DNA from 3 places in the Labrys sp. (in: a-proteobacteria) genome. Region 1 is predicted to be linked to each of the others. Evidence: riboswitches for the same ligand, from Rfam matches in the RefSeq annotation. Region 1 holds a riboswitch; each other region holds the start of a gene.
The links. A riboswitch is a leader RNA that binds a small molecule or an ion and turns the genes downstream of it on or off. The one in region 1 is predicted to bind cobalamin.
Positions count from the first base shown of each region.

Region 2: another riboswitch for cobalamin. It lies ahead of bluB (5,6-dimethylbenzimidazole synthase); the one in region 1 lies ahead of metE (5-methyltetrahydropteroyltriglutamate--homocysteine S-methyltransferase).
Region 3: another riboswitch for cobalamin. It lies ahead of QM672_RS27410 (aromatic ring-hydroxylating oxygenase subunit alpha); the one in region 1 lies ahead of metE (5-methyltetrahydropteroyltriglutamate--homocysteine S-methyltransferase).

Region 1 is NZ_JASGFM010000061.1:2,123-9,362, forward strand. Features, by position in the region: gene metE (5-methyltetrahydropteroyltriglutamate--homocysteine S-methyltransferase) at 1-2,154, opposite strand, end outside; cobalamin riboswitch at 2,419-2,617, opposite strand; gene QM672_RS30695 (fumarate hydratase) at 2,927-4,567, shown strand; gene QM672_RS30700 (porin) at 4,933-6,108, shown strand; gene QM672_RS30705 (NAD(P)-dependent oxidoreductase) at 6,180-7,097, opposite strand.
Region 2 is NZ_JASGFM010000001.1:282,769-290,008, forward strand. Features, by position in the region: gene QM672_RS01375 (substrate-binding domain-containing protein) at 1-257, opposite strand, end outside; gene QM672_RS01380 (cupin domain-containing protein) at 395-1,015, opposite strand; cobalamin riboswitch at 1,153-1,334, shown strand; gene bluB (5,6-dimethylbenzimidazole synthase) at 1,377-2,114, shown strand; gene QM672_RS01390 (TerB family tellurite resistance protein) at 2,183-2,818, shown strand; gene QM672_RS01395 (hypothetical protein) at 2,811-4,070, opposite strand; gene QM672_RS01400 (DUF975 family protein) at 4,206-5,021, opposite strand; gene QM672_RS01405 (tetratricopeptide repeat protein) at 5,449-6,102, shown strand; gene QM672_RS01410 (malate synthase G) at 6,164-7,240, opposite strand, start outside.
Region 3 is NZ_JASGFM010000043.1:50,893-58,132, reverse strand. Features, by position in the region: partial or broken gene QM672_RS27415 (ribonucleotide-diphosphate reductase subunit beta) at 1-510, shown strand, start outside; cobalamin riboswitch at 961-1,166, shown strand; gene QM672_RS27410 (aromatic ring-hydroxylating oxygenase subunit alpha) at 1,283-2,527, shown strand; gene QM672_RS27405 (2Fe-2S iron-sulfur cluster-binding protein) at 2,688-3,776, shown strand; gene QM672_RS27400 (hypothetical protein) at 3,778-4,083, shown strand; gene metH (methionine synthase) at 4,480-7,240, shown strand, end outside.

The DNA.
Region 1 (7,240 bases):
GTCGTAGACGCCGGGCCCGATCTCGTTGGGGTAGCGATAGGCCCGGAATGCATCGAGCAGTTCCATTTTGGACCGGGCAGTCTCGATCGAGATCACGTCCGCGTCCAGGCCGCCGACGGCATGGATGATGTCGTTGAATTCCGAATAGCACATATGGGTATGGATCTGCGTGGCATCGTCGACCCCCGAGGCGGCGAGACGGAAACAGGCGACGGCCCAGGCAAGATAGGCCTCCTTTTCGGCGTGCCTGAGCGGCAGGCCTTCGCGAATGGCCGGCTCGTCGATCTGGATGATGCGGATACCGGCCCGTTCCAGATCGCCGACCTCGTCGCGCAAGGCGAGGGCGATCTGCCGGCAGACCTGCTCGCGCTCGAGGTCGTCCCGCACGAAGGACCATTGCAGCATGGTGACCGGTCCGGTCAGCATGCCCTTGACCGGGCGCTTGGTCAGGGATTGTGCGAAGCGTGCCCATTCCACCGTCATGGCCTGAGGACGTGAGACATCGCCATAGATGATCGGCGGGCGCACGCAGCGCGAGCCATAGCTCTGGACCCAGCCATGCTTGGTGAAGGCGTAGCCGGCCAGTTGCTCGCCGAAATACTGCACCATGTCGTTGCGTTCGAATTCGCCATGCACCAGCACGTCGAGGCCGATCTTCTCCTGCCAGGCGATTGCCTGCCTGGTCTCCTCGCGCAGGAAGTCGTAATAATCGGCATCGCCGATCAGGCCCTTGGCATGGTCGGCGCGCGCTTTGCGCACGGCGCCGGTCTGCGGGAAGGAGCCGATGGTCGTGGTGGGGAAGGGCGGCAGACCGAGCCACTCCTGGGCCCGGCGACGCAGCGGATAGGGATGTTGCCGCTCGCCCATGGCCGGTGTGAGCTCGGCCATTCGGGCGGCGACGCCAGTATCGTGTATACGGGCGGATACGCGGCGGGCCGCAGCTGTTGCGTCCGATTGGGCGAGCTCATCAGCGACGGCCCGCCGCCCGTCGACCAGGGCTGTCGACAAGGTTTTCAGCTCGCCGATCTTCTGGACGGCGAAGGCCAGCCAGCTGCGGAGTTCGGGATCGAACGCGCTCTCGGCCTCGATATCGTAGGGAACGTGGAGCAGGGAACAGCTCGGGGCGAGGACGACGCGGTGGGTGCCGAGGGCCGCGACCTCCGGCTCGATGCGATCCAGCAGGGCGGTCAGGTCGCTCCGCCAGACATTGCGCCCGTCGATCACGCCCAGCGACAGCACCTTGTCCGCCGGTGCCCGTTCGACCGCCTGTCGCAACTGCGCGGGCGCCCTGACGAGATCGAGATGCAGGCCTGCGCTGGGCAGGCCGAGTGCCAGTTCGAGATTGTCGCCGAGGCCGCCGAAATAGGTCGCGATCATGATCTTCAGATCGGAGACGGCGCCGGTGAGAACGTCATAGGCGTGGCGCAGCGCCTTTCGCGTCCTTTCGTCGAGATCGAGTACCAGGCAGGGCTCGTCGAACTGCACCCAGTCCGCGCCCTCAGCGGCAAGCCTGCGCAGGATCTCGGCATAGACGGGCAGGAGCCCTGGCAAAAGGGCGAGAGGATCGAGATCCGTATCCTTGCTCTTGCCGAGCAGCAGATAGGTCACCGGCCCGATCAGCACGGGATGGGTATGGAAGCCGAGCGCTGCGGCCTCCCTGAATTCGTCGATGGGCTTGGCCGAGGCCAGTTCGAAGGCCTGGCCGCGACGGAATTCGGGGACCATGTAGTGATAGTTGGTGTCGAACCATTTGGTCATCTCGAGGGCGGGGACACCGCCGCCATGGCCGCCGTGGCTGCAGCCCGCATGGTCGCGATCGTCATGGCCGCGATCGTTACGGCCCTGGCTGCCGCGCGCCATGGCGAAATAGGTCGAAAGCGGAACGGGGCCGCCTTCCCAGCCATAGTGGCGGGGAATGACGCCGGCCGTCGCACTCATGTCGAGAACCTGGTCGTAGAGCGAAAAGTCGTTGGAGGGGATATGGGTGACGCCGAGGAGGCTCTGCCGGGCCCAGTTGCTGGCGCGCAGCTGGGCTGCCGTCGAGAGCAGGGCGGTTTCGTCCTGCTTTCCGGCCCAGAAGGCCTCCAGGGCCGTCTTGAGTTCGCGGCGTGGGCCGATGCGTGGCGTGCCGAGCGTCGAAATGGGAATGGACATGCGTGTCTCCGGCCGGTGACCTCTGGCGGTCCCGGTTCGCGATGAGTGAATGGGTCGAGGCGGAGGAGCGGCGTGCGGTCAGGGCACGCCGCAACACATTCGTCGTCGGACAGCCGGATCGACGGCATCGTAACGCATGATGGCAGTTTGAAGCTTGAACATCGGCAGACCCCATGAGAACTGGGGGCAAAGGCCGTACGGGAGCGCCTGACGCGGCCAGGGACACCGGCTCTGTCATGCAACCACCGGGACACCCCGCCCGAGGACGTTTACGTTCGTCGGGGCAGGTCTCCTGGCTCACGGCTCACCGAACCTGCCAGCCTTCCCACCCGCGTGAAGCAGGCAGTGGCATGATGAGGCAAGCTCTCGCCGTCTACAGTTGCGGGGGCAGCGCCGGCATCGCACCGGCTTCCCTCTTAGCTTCCATTGCGAGAATGGAAGAACCTCGACCACGACAGCAAACGACAAGGTGTCTCGGAAGTCAAGGGAGATATAAAGACATGTTTATGTGGGGATGTCATCCGTTCATGGAGTGTCCCTGGATCGCGACCTGGCGGCGGCCCTCGCCGGCTTCAATCGCAACCACAAGCCGGGTGTCCATGGTAGTGCCCGCCTGAGTGCTTCGTTGGGCCAAGCACGAATGGCCAGGGTGCCATCAGCATGGAACGATTCCAATTGATCGTAGGCAGCGGCGCGAAAAGCGACTACATCAGGGCCAAACCGGCGGCGCCCCGGCACCGCCTTGGCCCGTTCTGATCCGGAGATCCTCTCCATGCCTGCCGATTCCGCTTCCAATTCACGCTATCCCCATGTGCCGCTGTTTCCCCTGGGAGCGGACGAGACACCCTATCGCAAGCTGACCAGCGAGGGCGTGCGGGTCGAGAAGCTCGGCGGCAGCGAGATCCTGCAGGTCGATGGCGAGGCGCTCAGGCTCTTGGCCGAGCAGGCCTTCATGGACATCAATCACCTGCTGCGCCCCGGTCATCTCCAGCAATTGCGCAACATCCTCGAAGACCCCGAGGCGACCGACAATGACCGCTTCGTCGCCTATGACCTCCTCAAGAATGCCAATATCGCCGCCGGCGGCGTGCTGCCCATGTGCCAGGATACCGGCACGGCGATCGTGATGGCCAAGAAGGGCCGCAAGGTCTGGACTGACGGTGAGGACGAGGGCGCCATCGCCCAAGGCATCCGCGACGCCTATGAGAAGAAGAACCTGCGCTATTCGCAGCTGGCGCCGCTGTCGATGTTCGAGGAGAAGAACACCAAGACCAATCTGCCGGCGCAGATCGACATTTCCGCGGAAGGGGAGGAGGCCTACAAGTTCCTCTTCGTCGCCAAGGGCGGCGGCTCGGCCAACAAGACCTTCCTCTACCAGGCCACGCCCTCGATCCTGTCCAAGGACCGCCTGATCGCCTTCCTGAAGGAAAAGATCCTCACGCTCGGCACCGCGGCCTGCCCGCCCTATCATCTGGCCGTGGTGATCGGCGGCACCTCCGCCGAACTCACGCTGAAGGCGGTGAAGCTGGCCTCGGCGCGCTATCTCGACAGCCTGCCCACCGAGGGCTCCGAACTCGGCCATGCCTTCCGCGACCTCGAGCTCGAGAAGGAAGTGCATAAGCTCACCCAGTCGCTCGGCGTCGGCGCCCAGTTCGGCGGCAAGTATTTCTGCCACGACGTCCGCGTCATCCGCCTGCCTCGCCACGGCGCCAGCTTGCCGATCGGCCTTGGGGTTTCCTGCTCGGCCGACCGCCAGGCCATGGGTAAGATCACCCGGGACGGCGTCTTCCTGGAGGAACTCGAGCACAATCCGGCGCGCTTCCTGCCCGAGATCGACGAGAGCAAGCTCGGCGGAGCGGTGGTGAAGATCGATCTCAACCAGCCGATGTCCAATATCCTGGAGACCCTGTCGCGCCATCCGGTGAAGACGCGTGTGTCGCTGACGGGGCCCATCATCGTGGCCCGTGACCTCGCCCATTCCAAGCTGCGCGAACGGCTGGAAGCGGGGGGAGGGCTGCCCGACTACCTCAAGAACCACCCGGTCTATTACGCCGGCCCGGCCAAGACGCCGGCCGGCTATGCCTCCGGCTCCTTCGGCCCCACCACGGCGGGCCGGATGGATAGCTATGTCGACCAGTTCCAGGCGGCTGGCGGCTCGATGGTGATGCTGGCCAAGGGCAACCGCTCCGCCCAGGTCCGCGAGGCCTGCGCCAAGCATGGCGGCTTCTATCTCGGCTCGATCGGCGGCCCGGCCGCGCGCCTCGCCCAGGACTGCATCAAGAAGGTCGAGGTGCTCGAATATCCCGAACTCGGCATGGAGGCGGTCTGGCGCATCGAGGTCGAGGACTTCCCGGCCTTCATCGTCATCGACGACAAGGGCAACGACTTCTTCAAGGAACTCAACCTCGGTTGAGTTCGCTCATCCCCACTTTTTCGGCGAGGCCTCTTCCTGAAAAGGGAGGGGCCTTTTTCATGCACGTCTTGCGTGCTGTTGCGAATTCGCAACTGTCATGGACAAAGCCCTTTTGTGTCAGAACGGTGACTCACCTTAACATTGTGTAATGTCTCGCCTGGGAGGAAAGCTTCGATATCGCGGTGCACAACGACCGCGCCTCTTCGGTATGCCCAATATTGCTTTGCCGGCTTGCCGAAGAGAGAGGCCCTTTTGAAAGGGTCGACTTATGAGATCGGGGTATTTCCATGTCTATTCGTGCAATTTTACTCGGTGCCGGCGCCGGATTTCTTAGCATTGTTGCGGCTTCTGCCGCGGACTTGCCGATGAGCAAGGGCGAGGCTGTCGAATATGTGAAGGTATGTACGGCGTTTGGTCCGGGCTTCTTCTATATTCCGGGTACCGATACCTGCCTGAAGATCAGCGGCCAGATCCGCGCCGACTATTGGTTCGCGCAAGCGCCCAGCAATGCCACGGGCAAGCGCAACATCAGCCAGACGCAGTTCCGGACCAATGCCCGCATCCGCTTCGATGCGCGCACCCAGACCGATTGGGGCATGCTGCGCTCCTTCTTCGAACTCCAGGCCGAGTCGAACGCGGGTGCGGCTACGCATGACACCTTCCAGGTACGCCAGGCCTATCTGCAGTTCGGCGGCTTGACGGCCGGTTATGCCTGGTCGCCCTATGCCTTCTACGACCCCAATTATCAGGCCGAGTTCTTCGCGCCCTATTTCGGCGAGCAGGGCCGACGCAACCTGATCAGCTATACGGCGCAGTTCGACAAGGCCTACGCCACCCTGTCGATCGAAGACGGCCGCGATCATCGTGCCAATGCCTCGGTCTACGGCAACAATGTCGTGGTCAACGGCGTCACGGTTGCGGGTGGCGTGGGCGGTGCCCAGATGCCCGATATCGTCGGCGTCATCGGCTATGACGACAACAAGAACGGGTGGGGCCGTTTCCAGGTGATGGGCGCCCTTCATCAGAATCGCAGCGCAACGGCCGGCTACAGTACGAAATATGGCTATTCGATCGGTGTTGGCGGCAACGTCAACCTACCGGTTCTCGAGGGCGCCTACATCGCAGCCGAAGCGAGTTACGCGGACGGAGCGGTGAAATATCTCGGCGTCGGTGGTTCCCAGCCGAACGGCTCGTCCACCCTGGGCTTTGGAGGCACGGACGCCTACATAACCAACGGCGCGATCCATGATCTCGATAGCGCCAAGGGCTTTGCCGTGCAGGGCGAGGCCGGTCTCAACGTGACCAAGAACCTGCAGGCCATCCTGTTCGGCGGCTATCTGCACTTCGACGCACCGCGCATCGCGTCCAATATCACCGACAATTTCAACTACTATGTCGTTGGCGGTCAGGTGAACTACACCGTGGTCAAGGGCTTCATCGCCGGCGCCGAAGTCTGGTACCAGAACAAGGACCCGGAAGGGCTGAACAGCAAGACGGTTGACGCCGTCGGTGCCGGCGTGCGCTTACGCCGTACCTTCTGACCTGGTTTATACAGGTGGAAACATGACGCCGCGCTCACGAAGGAGCGCGGCGTTTCGCATCTGGTGTCCGGTCAGTTCTGGTTGGCCGGGACGAGATCGGTGCCGTTCAGGCGGCCGATATAGTCGGTGAGCATCGGCACGTAGCGCTCGGTGCCGCCGGCGGCCATCGCCACCCCGAACGAGTTCTTCACCGCATTGCCGATCGGATTGACCAAGCCGGCGGCGTCCGCCATCGCCTCCAGATAGGTCAGGTCCTTGAAGGCATTGGCGATGGTGAATTTATGCGCATTCTCGTCGCCCTCCAGCACCCAGCGCGAGAAGGTCTGGTAGAAGCCGCAATCCATGCGCCCGCCGCGAATGACGCTGTCGAAGCGCTTGGGCGTGATACCGACCTTCTGCGACAAGGCGAGGGCCTCCGCATAGAGGGCGGCATAGCCCAGCGACACGAAGTTGTTGAGCAGCTTCATGCGATGGCCGTCGCCCGTGCCGCCGATATGCACGATGCGTCCGGCCCAGGTCGATATCACCGGCTTGAGGCGCTCGAACAGGGCGTCGCTGGCGCCGACCATGGTGTCGAGCGTGCCTTCCCAGGCCTCCTTCGGCGTGCGGCCGAGCGGGGCATCGGCATAGTCGATGCCGGCTTCGGCGAGTTCGGCAGCGAGCGCCAGGGTCGAGTTCGGATCGGAAGTCGAGCAGTCGACGACGACGGAGCCCGGCTTCAGGCCGGCCTTGAGCCCGTCGGGACCCCGTATCAGTGCTTCGACCTGCCGCGAGCCGGTGACGCACAGAAAGACGATGCTGGAAGCGGCGCCGATCTCGCGCGGGTTCTTGGCTTCCTTTGCGCCGCGCGCCACGAGATCCTCCACCGGCGCTCTGTTGCGATGCCCCATCACCGTCAACGCATAGCCCTTCTCCACGATGTTCTTGGCCATGCCATGGCCCATATAGCCGACTCCGATGAAGCCGACGCTTTCCTGCGCATTCGTCATTGCAATCGTCCCGTTTCCTGTCCCGCATTTGCCGATCGGGTTGCCGGCGCATCCTGGCGGCGAGGAGTTTGGACGGGGAGGGCCTTGGGGCGCAAGCCTGATCGGTGCAATGGTATGATGATTTATCGCAAGCCGCCCGGTGA
Region 2 (7,240 bases), on a different contig from region 1:
CCGTCGACCTTCTGGGTGATGTAGTTCTCGATCGCGTCGTTCTGGGCGCTTGGAACATTGTTGGCGTTGAAGATGACGAGCTTGGCGCCGGCCGCCTTGGCGGCGGCTTCAGCGCCTTCGTTGATCTGGTTGAAGAACAGGGCCTGCTGGTTGATGGTGACCAGGGCGAAAGTGTCGGCCGAAGCGGACACCGATCCGAGGGACAGCGCCAGGGCTGCCGCCGCCGCGCAGCCGGCGAGATATTTTGAAAGCCGCATTTCAATTCCCTTCATGGATGGCCCGTGCCGGGCTCATTCTCAGTTCTGACATCCGCATCATTCAAGAGACTTGAATTCATGTCAAGTTACTTGAATGGCGGTTTCGGGGATTCTTGAAACGCCGACGGCGTAAAGCCTCAGAAGGTGGCGGGCGTGTTGACCCAGAAGATGCTGGCGCGCTCGGTTCCGGTGTTGCGATACCAGTGCGGCAGTTCCGACTTGAACACGAAGGTATCGCCGGCGGAGAGCTTGAAGGTGCGCTCGCCGACCATCAGCTCCACGGTTCCGGCCAGCACATAGCCGACTTCCTCGCCCTGGTGCTGGATCGGCCCGGCGCTCTCGCCGCCGGCCTCGATATGGTGGATGTTGCACTGGAGAAGGTGGCCGGGCGAATAGGGGATCACCCGTTCCAGCGAAATGCCTTCGCCGCGCCGGAGCGGGTCCAGCGAGATCAGCGGGCGCGTGCCGGCGCGAAAGACGATGCCCTCTTCGCTATCCGATTCCTCGAACATCCAGCCGATATTGGTGCCGAGCACCTCGACGAGGCGATGCAGCATGGGCAGGGAAGGGGAAGCCTTGCCGTTCTCGATCTTGGACAACAGGCTTTCCGAGCAGTCCGCGGCCGTGGCCAGGGCCTTTAGCGTCAGCCCCCTTGTCTGCCGGGCCAGGCGAAGGCGGGTGCCGAGCCGCACGGGATTGGCCTGTTCCAGGGGATCGGGCTGATCGCCGGCGCGCCGTTTGAGATCGATTTTGTTCATTTCGCGATTGCCAGGATGCGTCATTGCCCGAAAGCCTAGCCGACGATTCTAGGCCACAAGCCTGCACCCTGTCCACTTCGCCGCTGGCAGCTCGGCATCGGCGCCCCAAACGGCTGGGCAGCCGGCACCTGCCATGCTACACCCGCAAGACCTTCGGTGCCCGCTTGCGGGAGAATCGGGAACGCGGTTTGAAGCCGCGACGTGCCCAACGCTGTAAGGGGGACTATCCGGGCAGGTTTCAGGCCACTCGTTCTGCGGGGAAGGCGTCCGGATGGGTGGATCCCGAGTCAGAAGACCGGCCGGAGGCGATAGATCGGCGTGCGCGGACGGCGCGGCGATTGCCATCGCAAGGGGAATGACGATGGACCCATCCAACGAGGCGCTCGCGCCCTCGGGGCCGTTTTCGCCGGCCGAACGTGAAGCCGTCTATCGCGCTATCTTCACCCGGCGGGACGTTCGCAGCCAGTTCAGCCCGCAGCCTGTGCCGGATGATGTCCTCGCCCGCATCCTCACGGCCGGGCATCACGCGCCCTCGGTCGGCTTCATGCAGCCCTGGAGTTTTCTCGTGCTGCGCTGCCCCGAAACCCGGCGCAAGGTGCAGGCTCTGTTCGAGGAAGCCAATGCCGAGGCCGTGGCAATGTTCCCGCCTGAAAAGCAGGCGCAATATCGCGCGCTGAAGCTGGAAGGCATCATCGATGCCCCGGTCAATCTGTGCATCACCTGCGATCCCGACCGCGCCGGCCCGGTGGTGCTTGGCCGCACCCATGACATGGCGATGGACCGCTATTCCACCGTCTGCGCGGTGCAGAATATCTGGCTGGCTGCACGGGCCGAGGGGGTCGGGGTCGGCTGGGTCAGTATCGTCGATCCGGCGCGCCTGCGTGAGGCGCTGGGCATTCCCGCGCGGGTGGTGCCGGTCGCCTATCTGTGCCTGGGCTATGTGCACGAAGCCTATGCCCGGCCCGAACTGGAGGTGAAGGGCTGGCGCCAGCGCCTGCCGCCGGAGGCTGTGCTGAGCTTCGACGGCTGGGACGGCCGGCAGCCCGGCCATCCCTTGCTCGCCGCCATGCGGGCCGCTATGGGAGATGCAGCTTCATAGAGCAAAGCACAAAATGCTTTGGGGTGGCCGGCGCAGATATGCGCCGTCCCGATCGGATGATACGGGCGATGGATTTCCTGCGTAAGAATGCGATCTGGATCATTGCTCTGCTGATCACCAGCCTGGTCCTGCTGGAGGGGCCGAGGGCGATCCTGATCGGAGCGTTCGTGGCCGCCGTCGTCGGCCTGTTCTGGCTGTTGCGCGGCAAGGCCCGCAAGCCGGCGGCAGCACGCCGGCTCGAGGCCGTCCCGAAGGTGGTTCCCCTCCCGCTCGACCGGGGTGCCGACACGGTCCGGCCTCAGGCGCTGGAGCGTGTCTCGCTCAAGGCCATCGATGATCCCAGGCTCGCTGCCGTCGTCCTGATGATCCAGCTCGTCCGCACCAATGGGTTGCTGACCCGGGCCGAACGGGACACCATCCTCGCCCTGATGAGCGACCCGCTCGGGATCGGCGACCGCGAGCGTATCTATGAGCAGGCCTTGCAATTGACGGATCGCGGCCGGGTGTTCACGCCGGTTGCCGAGGAATTGGTGCCGCTTTTCCGCGCCCGCCTGTCTTTGCCCGAGCGCCAGCAGCTCATCGACATGCTGACCGAGGTCGCCAATGCCTATGGTGAGGCCAGCGATTTGCAGCGCGAGGCGATCGTTCGCCTGAAGCGGCACCTGCTCGCGCCGGATGCCGCAGCCGGGCGCTCGCTCAATTGAAATAGAAGGCGTAGCTCGCGACGTCGCCGCCGAAGATGCGCGTGGCCTGTCCCCAGGCCTCGGCGTCCATCACCTTGCCATTGTCGAGGTAGGGCAGGGCCCCCGGGCCGGTGATCCACAGCACCAGGTCGAAGTTGCCGGGCTGCTCGAACACCCTGGCGAGATTGATGCCCTTGGCAAAGCGCCAATGCGGCATCAAAAGCTTGCCGTCCAGCACCTCGTCGACCTGCCCGAGCAGCGCGAGCCACGAGTCGATGCGCTCCTGCGTCACTTCGAGGGAGGGGAGCACGCCGCTCTTCTGCCGTGGGCCGGGAAGCCATTCGTGGTCGTCGTCGGTTTCCTTGGCGATCAGTCCCCAGGTCTCACGATTGAGCCGGATCACCGTCTTGAAATGGCCGCGCACTTCCAGCCACATCGCCTTGTCGGCCACCGGCCAGTCTATGGTGTGCACCAGGCTGATCAGGTCGGCGATGGCATCGGTATCGCGCTTGCTGGTGCCGAACAGGGTCATGCCCAGTCCGTCGTCACCATCGACGCCATTGGCCTTGGCAAGGCCGCTGACGGCGCGCGGAAACAGGCTGCCGAAGCCGGCGTCCCAGCTGCGCGACATGTCGTGTGACAAGAGGGTCTTGGTCAGGGCCATCAGGAAGTTGCAATAGCCGCGCAGCCATTTGGCGTCGGCCGTGTCGAAGGCGACGATGAAGGGTTTGGGCTTGCCGGCATCGTCGAGGCCCGAGATCGCTGCGCCGATATGGTCGCGTTCGTCGATGGTGCCGTCGCCGTTCCAGTCGAAATGGGTGACGGAGAGATCGACCGTCAGCTTGGCCTCGACATCGCCGACTTCAGCCAGGGTCTGGTCCGCCCTTTCGAGATCGGCCAGGAACGTGGCGAGGATGCCGCGAAAATCCTGATAGGTGATCGGCTGCGGCTCGGGATTGGTGCTGAAAACGGTCCCGGACAGGCCGAGCAGGCGCATGGCCGGTATTTCGGTGGCGAAGCCATATTTGTAGAGGGCCTGCGACAGATGTTCGAGCGCGCGGGCGGTGCGTACCATGCCGAGGCCGAGCCTAGCGTCGGCATTGCCGCTGGCCTTGGTGGCGAGGGCCAGCATCTGTTCGTCCGCCTCGCTGATGCGGCCCTTGCCGAGATAGCTCTGGAACAGGGCCGAGGCCGTATTGTCGGCCTTGGCCGGCACGAAAGAGACCGCCACCGTCATCGCGGCGGCCATGGCCCATGTCAGCAGATAGCGCATCGTCATTCCCGTGCAGGCGCGGCATTCACCGGGAATCGGATGGAGCCTGCCTGAAAGATCGTTGGATAGGGCAGAGGCCGCGAACGCCGCAACGGCTTTGCGGCGCCGGGGATAGAGCTTTTTCAGTACGGGGCCTCAGTCGAACACATCAGCCACGCTGCCGGTCAAATCGACGCCATCCTTGAGCACCCGCAGGCGATAGGCGGCAATGGAATAGACCCCGATCAGCCAGGCATACATCAGCGGCAGGACGAGCAGCATCATGATCAAGGCGGCAATGCCGCCGCTGGGCCCGAATATCCGCGCCAGAACATTCACGATCAGGAGGTAGGCGAACCAGATCACCCAGGTCAGCAGCATCATGCCGAACAGAGGCCAGCGATATCCCGCGCTGAGATAGCGGCTGCGGCCAAGCGCGCGGATCGGTCCGATATCCTCGTTGATGCAGATGACGAAGGAAAGCAGATAGGGAAAGACCAGATAGAGGGCGAAAATACCGGCGATCAGCATGGCGACGATGACGAAGCCGGGCGGGGCGCCAATGCCGAAGAAGACCAGTCCGAGCAAAGCGGCAACCAGGTAAAGCGCGATATAGGCCAGCAAATAGATCAGCAGCAGGCCAAGGGCTGGCAAGAATCGCCTGGCACCGGCGATGCAGGCCGCCATCACGGGCTTGGCCGGATCCACGTGGCGATCATGGATCAGACGGATCAATGCACAATAAAAAGCGAGCGACAGGAAACAGGCCGCGAGGAGCAGGAGGTAGAATATTCCGATGCTTCTTGCGATAGCCGACTCGACGGCGAGCTGGTCACCATACAAGGCGGACCAGAAGAACGAGCCAAGCAAGCCGAAGAATATGGCGAAGACTGCCAGCTGCAGCAGGAGAGACCAGCCGTAGTTTCGCAGGCTGACGCCAAAGGCATCGGAGATGATCTGCCCGATGCCCAAGGGACTGCTTCCTGGATGTTCGGATGATGGCGAGGCGACTGACATGAGAGCTCCCCTTGCTCATGATCAACACAATCGGATCTTCGATCCGGCCGGCACGATTGAAAGGTCAAGGCTTCAACAGAAATGGCTGTCCTTTTCGGCAAGTAGAGTGCAATGACGCACGCTATCCTAGCGGCCTCGATTCAGAAACGGAGTCCCGTGCGTCACACCTGATACTGCGGGGAAAACCGATCTGTGTCGTCATGGCAAGACGCGCTCCAACGTTTGCGCCTGTCTGCTCCAACGCCTTGTTTGGCTGTGCCTTTGCGTTTCTCAGGGAATCCACCAGATCGCAAAACGCCTTGATGCGGGCCTGGATTGACCTTTGTAGCCCGATCCGCCACAAGGTCCGGCAATTCCTCCCGCCCCATCCGGACAACGCAGCATGGCCGCCGAAGCAAAGTTGAAGAAAGCCGTCGAGCATCATCGCGCAGGCCGGCTCGATGCCGCCGAGGCCGCTTATCGCGAGATCCTGGCCGGTCGCGCCGGGGACTTCAACGCCCTGAACCTGCTCGGTACGCTCCTGCTGCAGCGGGGCGCCAATGACGAGGCCGAGAAGGTGCTTCGCCGGGCAGTCGAGGTCAATCCCGGCAGCGCCGACGCTCAGATGCGGCTGGGGCTCGCCAATCGTGGCCTCGGCAATGAGTCGCGTGCGGAATATTGCTTCCGCTCCTCCCTGAAGCTCGACCCCAAGGCGGCCGATACCCATTATAACTACGGTAATTTGCTGGCTTCGCTCGAGCGCGGTGACGAGGCGCTGCAGGCCTATCTGACCTGCCTGAAGCTCGAGCCGAACCATGTCGAGGCCCATATCGGCCTGGGCGACCTCCTCCTGCACAACCAACGGGCCGAGCCGGCCGCTGCCCATTACCAGCAGGCCGTGGCCTTGAGGCCCTCCTCGCCGGAGGCCCTTGTTGGCCTTGGCCGTTCGGCCCGCGCTCTCGGTAAAACCGAGGAGGCCCGCAAGATTTTCGAAAGACTGGTCGAGCTCGATCCCGAGCATGCCGAGGCCAGGCACACCCTGGCCGAACTGGGGTAATCGTCGTTCCTCACCCTCCCTTTCAGGGGAGGGTGAGTTCTCATTTTACAGCTCGACGGAACTAGGCCTGCGCCGCCTTGAATTCGCGCCGGCGCGCGTGGAGCAGCGGTTCGGTATAGCCCGATGGCTGCGAGCGGCCCTCGAAGACCAGATCGCACGCCGCCCGGAAGGCCACCCCGTCGAAACCAGGAGCCATCGCACGGTAGTGGGGATCGCCGGCGTTCTGGCGATCCACGACCTCCGCCATGCGACGCATGATCTGCCTGACCTCATCTTCATCAACGATGCCGTGGTGGAGCCAGTTGGCGACATGCTGCGCCGAGATGCGGCAGGTCGCGCGGTCCTCCATCAGTCCGACGTCGTTGATGTCAGGCACCTTCGAACACCCGATGCCCTGGTCGATCCAGCGCACCACATAGCCGAGGATGCCCTGCGCATTGTTCTCGACCTCGCGGCGGATCTGCTCGGGCGTCCACTTCTGGTAGCTTGCGACCGGGATTTCGAGGATCGTCTCGACATAGGCCCGCCTGCCGCCTTTCGCCAGCGCGGCCTGCACCGCGAAGACGTCGACCTTGTGGTAATGCAGGGCGTGGAGCGTGGCAGCCGTCGGGCTGGGGACCCAGGCGCAATTGGCGCCCGCCTTGGGATGCTCGATCTTGGCTTCCAGCATGGCCGCCATCTTGTCCGGCATCGCCCACATGCCCTTGCCGATCTGAGCCTTGCCCGAAAAGCCGCATTGCAGGCCGATGTCGACGTTCTGGTTCTCGTAGGCGCCGATCCAGTCCTTGCGCTTGATGAAGTCCTTGCGGCTGAACGGGCCGGCCTCCATCGAGGTATGGATCTCGTCCCCGGTACGATCGAGGAAGCCGGTATTGATGAAGACGATGCGATGCTTCGCCGCCCGGATGCACTCCTTGAGGTTGACGCTGGTGCGCCGTTCTTCGTCCATCACCCCCAGCTTGACGGTATGCTTGGGCAGGCCGAGCACCGTTTCGACATGGGTGAAGACCTCGTCGGCGAAGGCGACCTCGGCAGGCCCGTGCATCTTGGGCTTGACCACATAGACCGAGCCGGTGACCGAATTGCGCAGGCCCTCGGACTTCTTCAGGTCATGCATGGCGATCAGCGTGGTCACCAT
Region 3 (7,240 bases), on a different contig from region 1:
GCCTTCCTGCGCGACCTCGTCGCCTTCTATGTGATCTTCGAGGGCATGTGGTTCTATACCGGCTTTGCCCAGATCCTCTCGCTCGGCCGGCGCAACAAGATGGTGGGGATCGCCGAGCAGTATCAATACATCCTGCGCGACGAGAGCATCCATCTCAATTTCGGCATCGACGTGATCAACCAGATCAGACATGAGAACCCGCATCTGTGGACGCTGACCTTCCAGGCCGATCTGCAGCGGATGATCCGCGAGGCCGCCGAGCTGGAAGCCGCCTATGGCCGGGATACCATGCCGCGCGGCTTTCTCGGCCTCAACGCGGTGTCGTGCGAACAATATATGCGTTTCATCGCCAACAGGCGCTGCGCCCAGCTCGGCCTCATGCCGGTATTTCCTGATGTCGAGAACCCCTTCCCCTGGATGAGCGAGGCGATGGACCTGAAGAAGGAGAAGAACTTCTTCGAGACGCGCGTCATCGAATATCAGAACGGCGGTGCGCTGAGCTGGGATTGATGGCGGGCATTCAAGGAGCAGGCCATTGGGCAGGAATTGCATTCCCTTGTCGTCGGGCGCGCGCTGCCCCTCACCTTACCTCTCCCCGTAAGAACGGGGCGAGGGGGCGCACGCGTAGCGAATAGTCTTCAAAACTCTCATCTCGCTCTGCCGGTGGGCGAGATGACGGGTTTTCGGCATTAAACTCGACGCCGGAGTCTCCTCGCCCCGTTCTTACGGGGAGAGGTAAGGTGAGGGGCAGCGCTACCGAGAATAATTTCATTCGCGCTTAAGCACCGCGCAAATACCTCGAAAAGAGCGTGATTGGTTGCTTTGTCGTTCCCCGCCGCGCGGGGGATGATGGACATTCGGTGTCCCCTTCCCGACCTGCCTCTCCAAGCCCTCGACAACAATGTCCTGAACACACCATCATCCGTCGCATCGTCTCTAGTCGGCGCGCCGACTCGATGTATTCTAATCCTCATTCGAGGTGCCGGTCCGCTCCCAAGGCGGCCCGGAGAATTGGGAAGCCGGTCCAAATCCGGCGCTGCCCCCGCAACGGTAGAGGAGAAGATCGCGGCAGGTGCCACTGGGTCGGGAAGACCTGGGAAGGCGTCGCGATCGGGCCGGAAGGCCGCTCCTGAGCCCGGAAACCAGCCCCGATGAAAACCGACGGACGCGGTGGGCGTTCCGGAAGGAGGTTCGGCTGTGCCTTTTCACCGGCGCAGACCGCCGGGCCGCTTTCCCCTCCCGCCGTCAAGTCAACGCATTGGTTGTCACGCGGGATTTTGACATGACTGCGCATCAGGACATGCTGAGCCGTCTCCGGACCCATCAGCCGGGCACGACGCTCGAGGGCAAATTCTACACCGACCCGGAATTCTTCCGGCTGGATATGGAGAACATCTGGTATCGCGAATGGCTGTTCGCGGGCCATGACTGCGAGCTCGGCAAGCCGGGCAGCTATTTCACCCTCCAGGTCGGCGATTATCCGGTGATCGTGCTGCGCTCCGGCGACGGTGCCATTCGCGCCTTTCACAATTCCTGCCGGCACCGGGGATCACGGCTCTGCGCCGCGACAAGCGGCAGCGTCGCCAAGCTGGTCTGCCCCTATCATCAGTGGACCTACGAACTCGACGGCCGCCTGTTGTTCGCCCGCGACATGGGACCCGGCTTCGATGCCGCGCAATATGGGCTGAAGCCCGTGCATTGCGAGAGCGTGGCCGGCTATGTCTGGATCTGCCTTGCCAAGGAGGCACCCGATTTCGAGACCTTCCGCGCCGGCGCCATGCCCTATCTGGCACCGCATGGCCTGAAGAACACCAAGGTGGCCTTCGAGAGCACCATCGTCGAGAAGGGCAATTGGAAGCTGGTCTGGGAGAACAACCGCGAGTGCTACCACTGCGCGGGCAATCATCCCGAGCTCTGCCGCACCTTCCCCGAGGCCCCGACGGTGACAGGCGTGCAGGGCGCCGACAAGGATCCGCTCATCGGCCAGCATTGGCGGCGTTGCGAGGAAGCCGGCCTGCCCAGCACCTTCAGCATTTCCGATGACGGCCAGTTCCGCATGGCGCGCATGCCGCTGCTGCGCAATGCCGCCAGCTATACGATGTCCGGCAAGCCGGCCGTGCAGCGCCCCCTCAGCCCGACGATCGAGGAAGGCAATATCGGCGCCCTCCTGCTCTTTCACTATCCCACCACCTGGAACCACGTGCTGGGCGACCATGCCGTCAGCTTCCGCGTGCTCCCGATCGGGCCGAAGGAAACCCAAGTCACCACCAAATGGCTGGTGCACAAGGATGCGGTCGAGGGGGTCGACTACGACCTCGATGAACTCACCCATGTCTGGCAGATGACCAACGACCAGGATCGCCAGATCGTCGAGGAGAACCAGCTCGGCGTCTCCTCGCCCGTCTACACACCCGGCCCCTACGCCCCCGAACACGAGGGCGGCGTGATGCAGTTCGTCGAATGGTATCGCAACGCCATGGAAGCGGCGCTGGGTAATGACGGCGTCCGCCTGCGCAGCGTGGCCTGAGGCCCTTTCACCCTCCCCTGGAGGGGGAGGGTCGGACGAAGTCCGGGGTGGGGTGAGAAACACAGCAGCCGACGAAAACACCCCACCCCGACGCTTCGCGTCGCCCCTCCCGCTCCAGGGGAGGGTGTTAGCAAAACCGATATATACAGGGGTAGACACCATGCCGACGCCCTCCGCAGCCCTGGCGAAATTCAGGCATATCGACGAAACGCCGCCCTGGAACGATCAGAGCCAGGCACTCGAATGCGTTTCGATCATCCATGAGGGCCGCGATGTCGCGACCTTCACCTTCCGCGCCGCCGAACAGGGCTGGTTCCGCTACGAGCCCGGCCAGTTCATCACGCTGGAGATCCCCGCCGAGGCCGGGCCGGTGCTGCGCACCTATACGCTGTCGTCGAGCCCTTCCCGCCCGCTTTCGATCAGCGTCACCGCCAAGGCGCAGGCCTCCAGCATCGGCACGCGCTGGATGCTTGATAACCTCAAACCCGGCACGCGCTTGAAGGCCTACGGCCCGCTCGGACAGTTCAGCTTCTCTCGTCATCCGGCCGAAAAATACCTCTTCATCTCGGCCGGCTCGGGCATCACGCCGATGATGTCGATGACCCGTTTTGCCGAAGACCACGGCGGCGCCACCGATATCGCTTTCGTCAACTGCGCACGCCGGCCGGGCGAGATCATCTTCCGCCAGGAACTGGAACGCATGGCCGGACGCATGCAGCGCCTCCGCCTCGCCTGGATCGTGGAAGAGACCGAGGCCCATGAAGCCTGGACCGGCTTCCAGGGTCGGCTCAACGCCCCGGCCCTACGCCTGATCGCACCGGATTTCCGCGAGCGCGAAGTATTCTGCTGCGGCCCCGCACCCTTCATGGCAGCGGTCAAGGACATGCTCGAAGCCAATGGCTACGACATGCGCCGCTATCATGAAGAGAGCTTTCAGCCAGCCGAAACGCCAATGGAGGAAGTCGGTGCGGACGAGGCCCTTGCCGGCGAAGCCAGCGTGGCCTTCACCAAATCCGGCATCGAGGTGCCGGCCTCCAGCCGCGACACCATTCTCCAACTCGCCCGTGGCGCCGGCCTCAACATTCCGACCGGCTGCACCATGGGGCTCTGCGGCACCTGCAAGGTGCAATGCCTGTCGGGAGAGACCGCGATGACCCATCAGGGCGGCATTCGCGAGGAGGAAATCGCCGCCGGCCTGGTGCTGGCTTGCTGCACCAGGCCGCTCGGCCGCGTCGAGATCGAGGCCTGAGATGACGATCGCCGCGCAGAACACCGTCGATGTCGACGCCGCCATCGTGCACTCCATCCTGCGGGCCACACGGGCTGATGGCCCCGTCATGCCCGAGGAGCGGGCCCGTACCCTCCTGCTGGCCTGGATCCTCAGCCGTGAAGACGGCGCGGACCTGGCCAGGGAAGCCGCCGATTTGAAAGTCCTGCTGCACGAGGCCTCGACATCGGACAATCCGCTGCTGCCGCATCTGAGCAGCCTGCTCGACGAGGTGCGCGATCATGCCGGCCGGCGACGGGGTCGGCGGCGTTTGCGGGTGGATGCCTGAAGAAGCGGACGAGACGTCCACGGTCCCAGCCGAGGCGTTTCCCGCATGATGCCGGACATTATAGCGCTTGCTTTATGCTAGATAGAAGAGGTGCTGTCATTCCCGGCGCCGCCGCAGGCGGTGGGAAGGGAATCCAGGGCCGAGGCATGTCGCTCACAGCCCCTGGATCCCCTTCCCTCGCTTCGCTCGCCGGGGATGACAGGCCCGTCTTTCTAACCGGGTACGACACCAGCATTGTCTGCACCAGAGCCGTGGACTCCTGTCTGACCTTCCTATCCATCCCGCAATCCCAGACAGAAAACCGACGCTTCCAGGACAGTTCACCTTGACCTCGCCTTTCTCGGCGCTATCATATAAGGATATCTTGATATCGTAATTCCGTTATAGGAGCTCGTTATGAGCGCTCCGGTCGAAGCCCTGTTCGCCGCGCCTGCCCAGACCGATCGGGGCGCGGAGATCCTTGCCGCCCTTACCGCCGCCGCGCGGGAGCGCATCCTGATCCTCGATGGCGCCATGGGCACGCAGATCCAGGGGCTCGGCTTCGAGGAGGACCATTTCCGGGGCGAGCGCTTCGTCGGCTGTGACTGCCACCTCAAGGGCAACAACGACCTCCTCACCCTCACCCAGCCTGCGGCGATCGAAGCGATCCACTACGCCTATGCCATGGCCGGGGCCGACATATTGGAGACGAACACCTTCTCCTCCACCTCGATCGCCCAGGCCGATTACGGCATGCAGGAGGCGGTCTACGACCTCAACCGCGACGGTGCGCGCCTTGCCCGCCGTGCCGCGATCAAGGCGCAGCAGCAGGACGGGCGCCGGCGCTTCGTCGCCGGAGCGCTCGGCCCGACCAACCGCACCGCCTCGATCTCGCCCGACGTCAACAATCCCGGCTATCGCGCCATCAGCTTCGACGATCTCCGCATCGCCTATGCCGAGCAGATCCGCGGCCTCATCGACGGCGGTGCCGACATCATCCTGATCGAAACCATTTTCGACACGCTCAACGCCAAGGCGGCGATCTTCGCCTGCGAGGAAGTGTTCGGCGAAAAGGATGTGCGCCTGCCCGTGATGATCTCGGGTACCATCACGGATCTCTCGGGCCGTACCCTCAGCGGGCAGACGCCGACGGCGTTCTGGCATTCGGTGCGGCATGCCCGCCCCTTCACGATCGGCCTCAACTGCGCGCTCGGTGCCAATGCGATGCGGGCGCATCTCGACGAGATCTCCACCGTCGCCGAAACTTTCGTCTGCGCCTATCCCAATGCCGGCCTGCCCAACGAGTTCGGCCAGTATGACGAGAGCCCGGAAGCGATGGCGGCGCAGATCGAGGGGTTTGCCCGCGACGGCCTGGTCAACATCGTCGGCGGCTGCTGCGGCTCGACGCCGGAGCATATCCGCGCCATTGCCGAGGCCGTGGGTCGCCACAAGCCGCGCGCCATTCCCGAAGCTGAGCCCAGGATGAAGCTGTCGGGCCTGGAACCCTTCACGCTCGACACCACCATCCCCTTCGTGAATGTCGGCGAGCGCACCAACGTCACCGGCTCCGCCAAGTTCCGCAAGCTCATCACCGCCGGCGACTACGCCACCGCCCTCGATATCGCCCGCGACCAGGTGGCCAATGGCGCCCAGGTCATCGACATCAACATGGACGAAGGCCTGATCGATTCCGAAAAGGCCATGGTCGAATTCCTCAACCTGATCGCGGCCGAACCGGACATCGCCCGCGTGCCGGTGATGATCGATTCCTCGAAATTCTCGATCATCGAGGCCGGCCTGAAATGCGTCCAGGGCAAGCCACTGGTCAATTCGATCTCCATGAAGGAAGGCGAGGAAGCCTTCCTTCATCACGCCCGCCTGGTGCGTGCCTATGGCGCGGCCGTGGTGGTGATGGCCTTCGACGAACAGGGACAGGCCGATACGCTGGAACGCAAGGTCCAGATCTGCACCAGGGCCTACAAGCTGCTGACGCAGGAAGCCGGTTTCCCGCCCGAGGACATCGTCTTCGATCCCAACATCTTCGCCGTCGCCACCGGCATCGAGGAGCATAACGGCTATGGTGTCGCCTTCATCGAGGCGACGCGGCAGATCAGGGAAACCCTGCCCCACGCCCATATTTCGGGCGGCGTCTCCAATCTCTCCTTCTCCTTCCGCGGCAACGAACCCGTGCGCGAAGCCATGCACGCCGTGTTCCTCTACCATGCCATCCAGGCCGGCATGGATATGGGCATCGTCAATGCCGGCCAGCTTGCCGTCTATGAATCCATCGATGCGGAGTTGCGCGAGGCCTGCGAGGACGTGGTGCTCAATCGCCTGGACGACGCGACGGAGCGCCTGCTGGCGCTAGCCGAACGCTTCCGTGGCGCAGGCCCGAAGGAGGCCAAGGTCCAGGATCTCGCCTGGCGGAGCTGGTCGGTGGAAAAGCGCCTCGAACATGCCCTCGTCAACGGCATCACCGACTATATCAACGAGGACACCGAGGAAGCCCGGCTGGCGGCAGAGCGCCCGCTGCACGTCATCGAAGGCCCGCTGATGGCCGGCATGAACGTGGTGGGCGACCTGTTCGGCTCGGGCAAGATGTTCCTGCCCCAGGTGGTCAAGTCGGCCCGCGTGATGAAGCAGGCCGTGGCAGTGCTGCTGCCCTATATGGAAGCGGAGAAGGCGGCCAATGGCGGGCAGGTCCGCCAGAGCGCCGGCAAGGTGCTGATGGCCACCGTGAAGGGCGACGTGCACGACATCGGCAAGAACATCGTCGGCGTCGTGCTCGCCTGCAACAATTACGAGATCATCGATCTCGGCGTGATGGTCCCTTCTGCCAAGATCCTCGAAGTCGCGCGCCAGGAGAAGGTCGACATCATCGGCCTCTCCGGCCTGATCACGCCCTCGCTCGATGAAATGGTGCATGTCGCCGCGGAGATGGAGCGCGAGGGCTTCGACATTCCCTTGCTGATCGGGGGAGCCACCACCAGCCGCGTCCACACCGCCGTGAAGGTGCATCCGCGCTATGACCGTGGCCAGGCCGTCTATGTGACGGATGCGAGCCGAGCCGTCGGTGTGGTCTCCAGCCTGCTCTCGCCGACGATCAAGCCAGGCTATGTCGAGACCGTCCAGGCCGAATATGCCAAGGTCGCGGCCGCCCATGCCCGCAGCGAGGCCG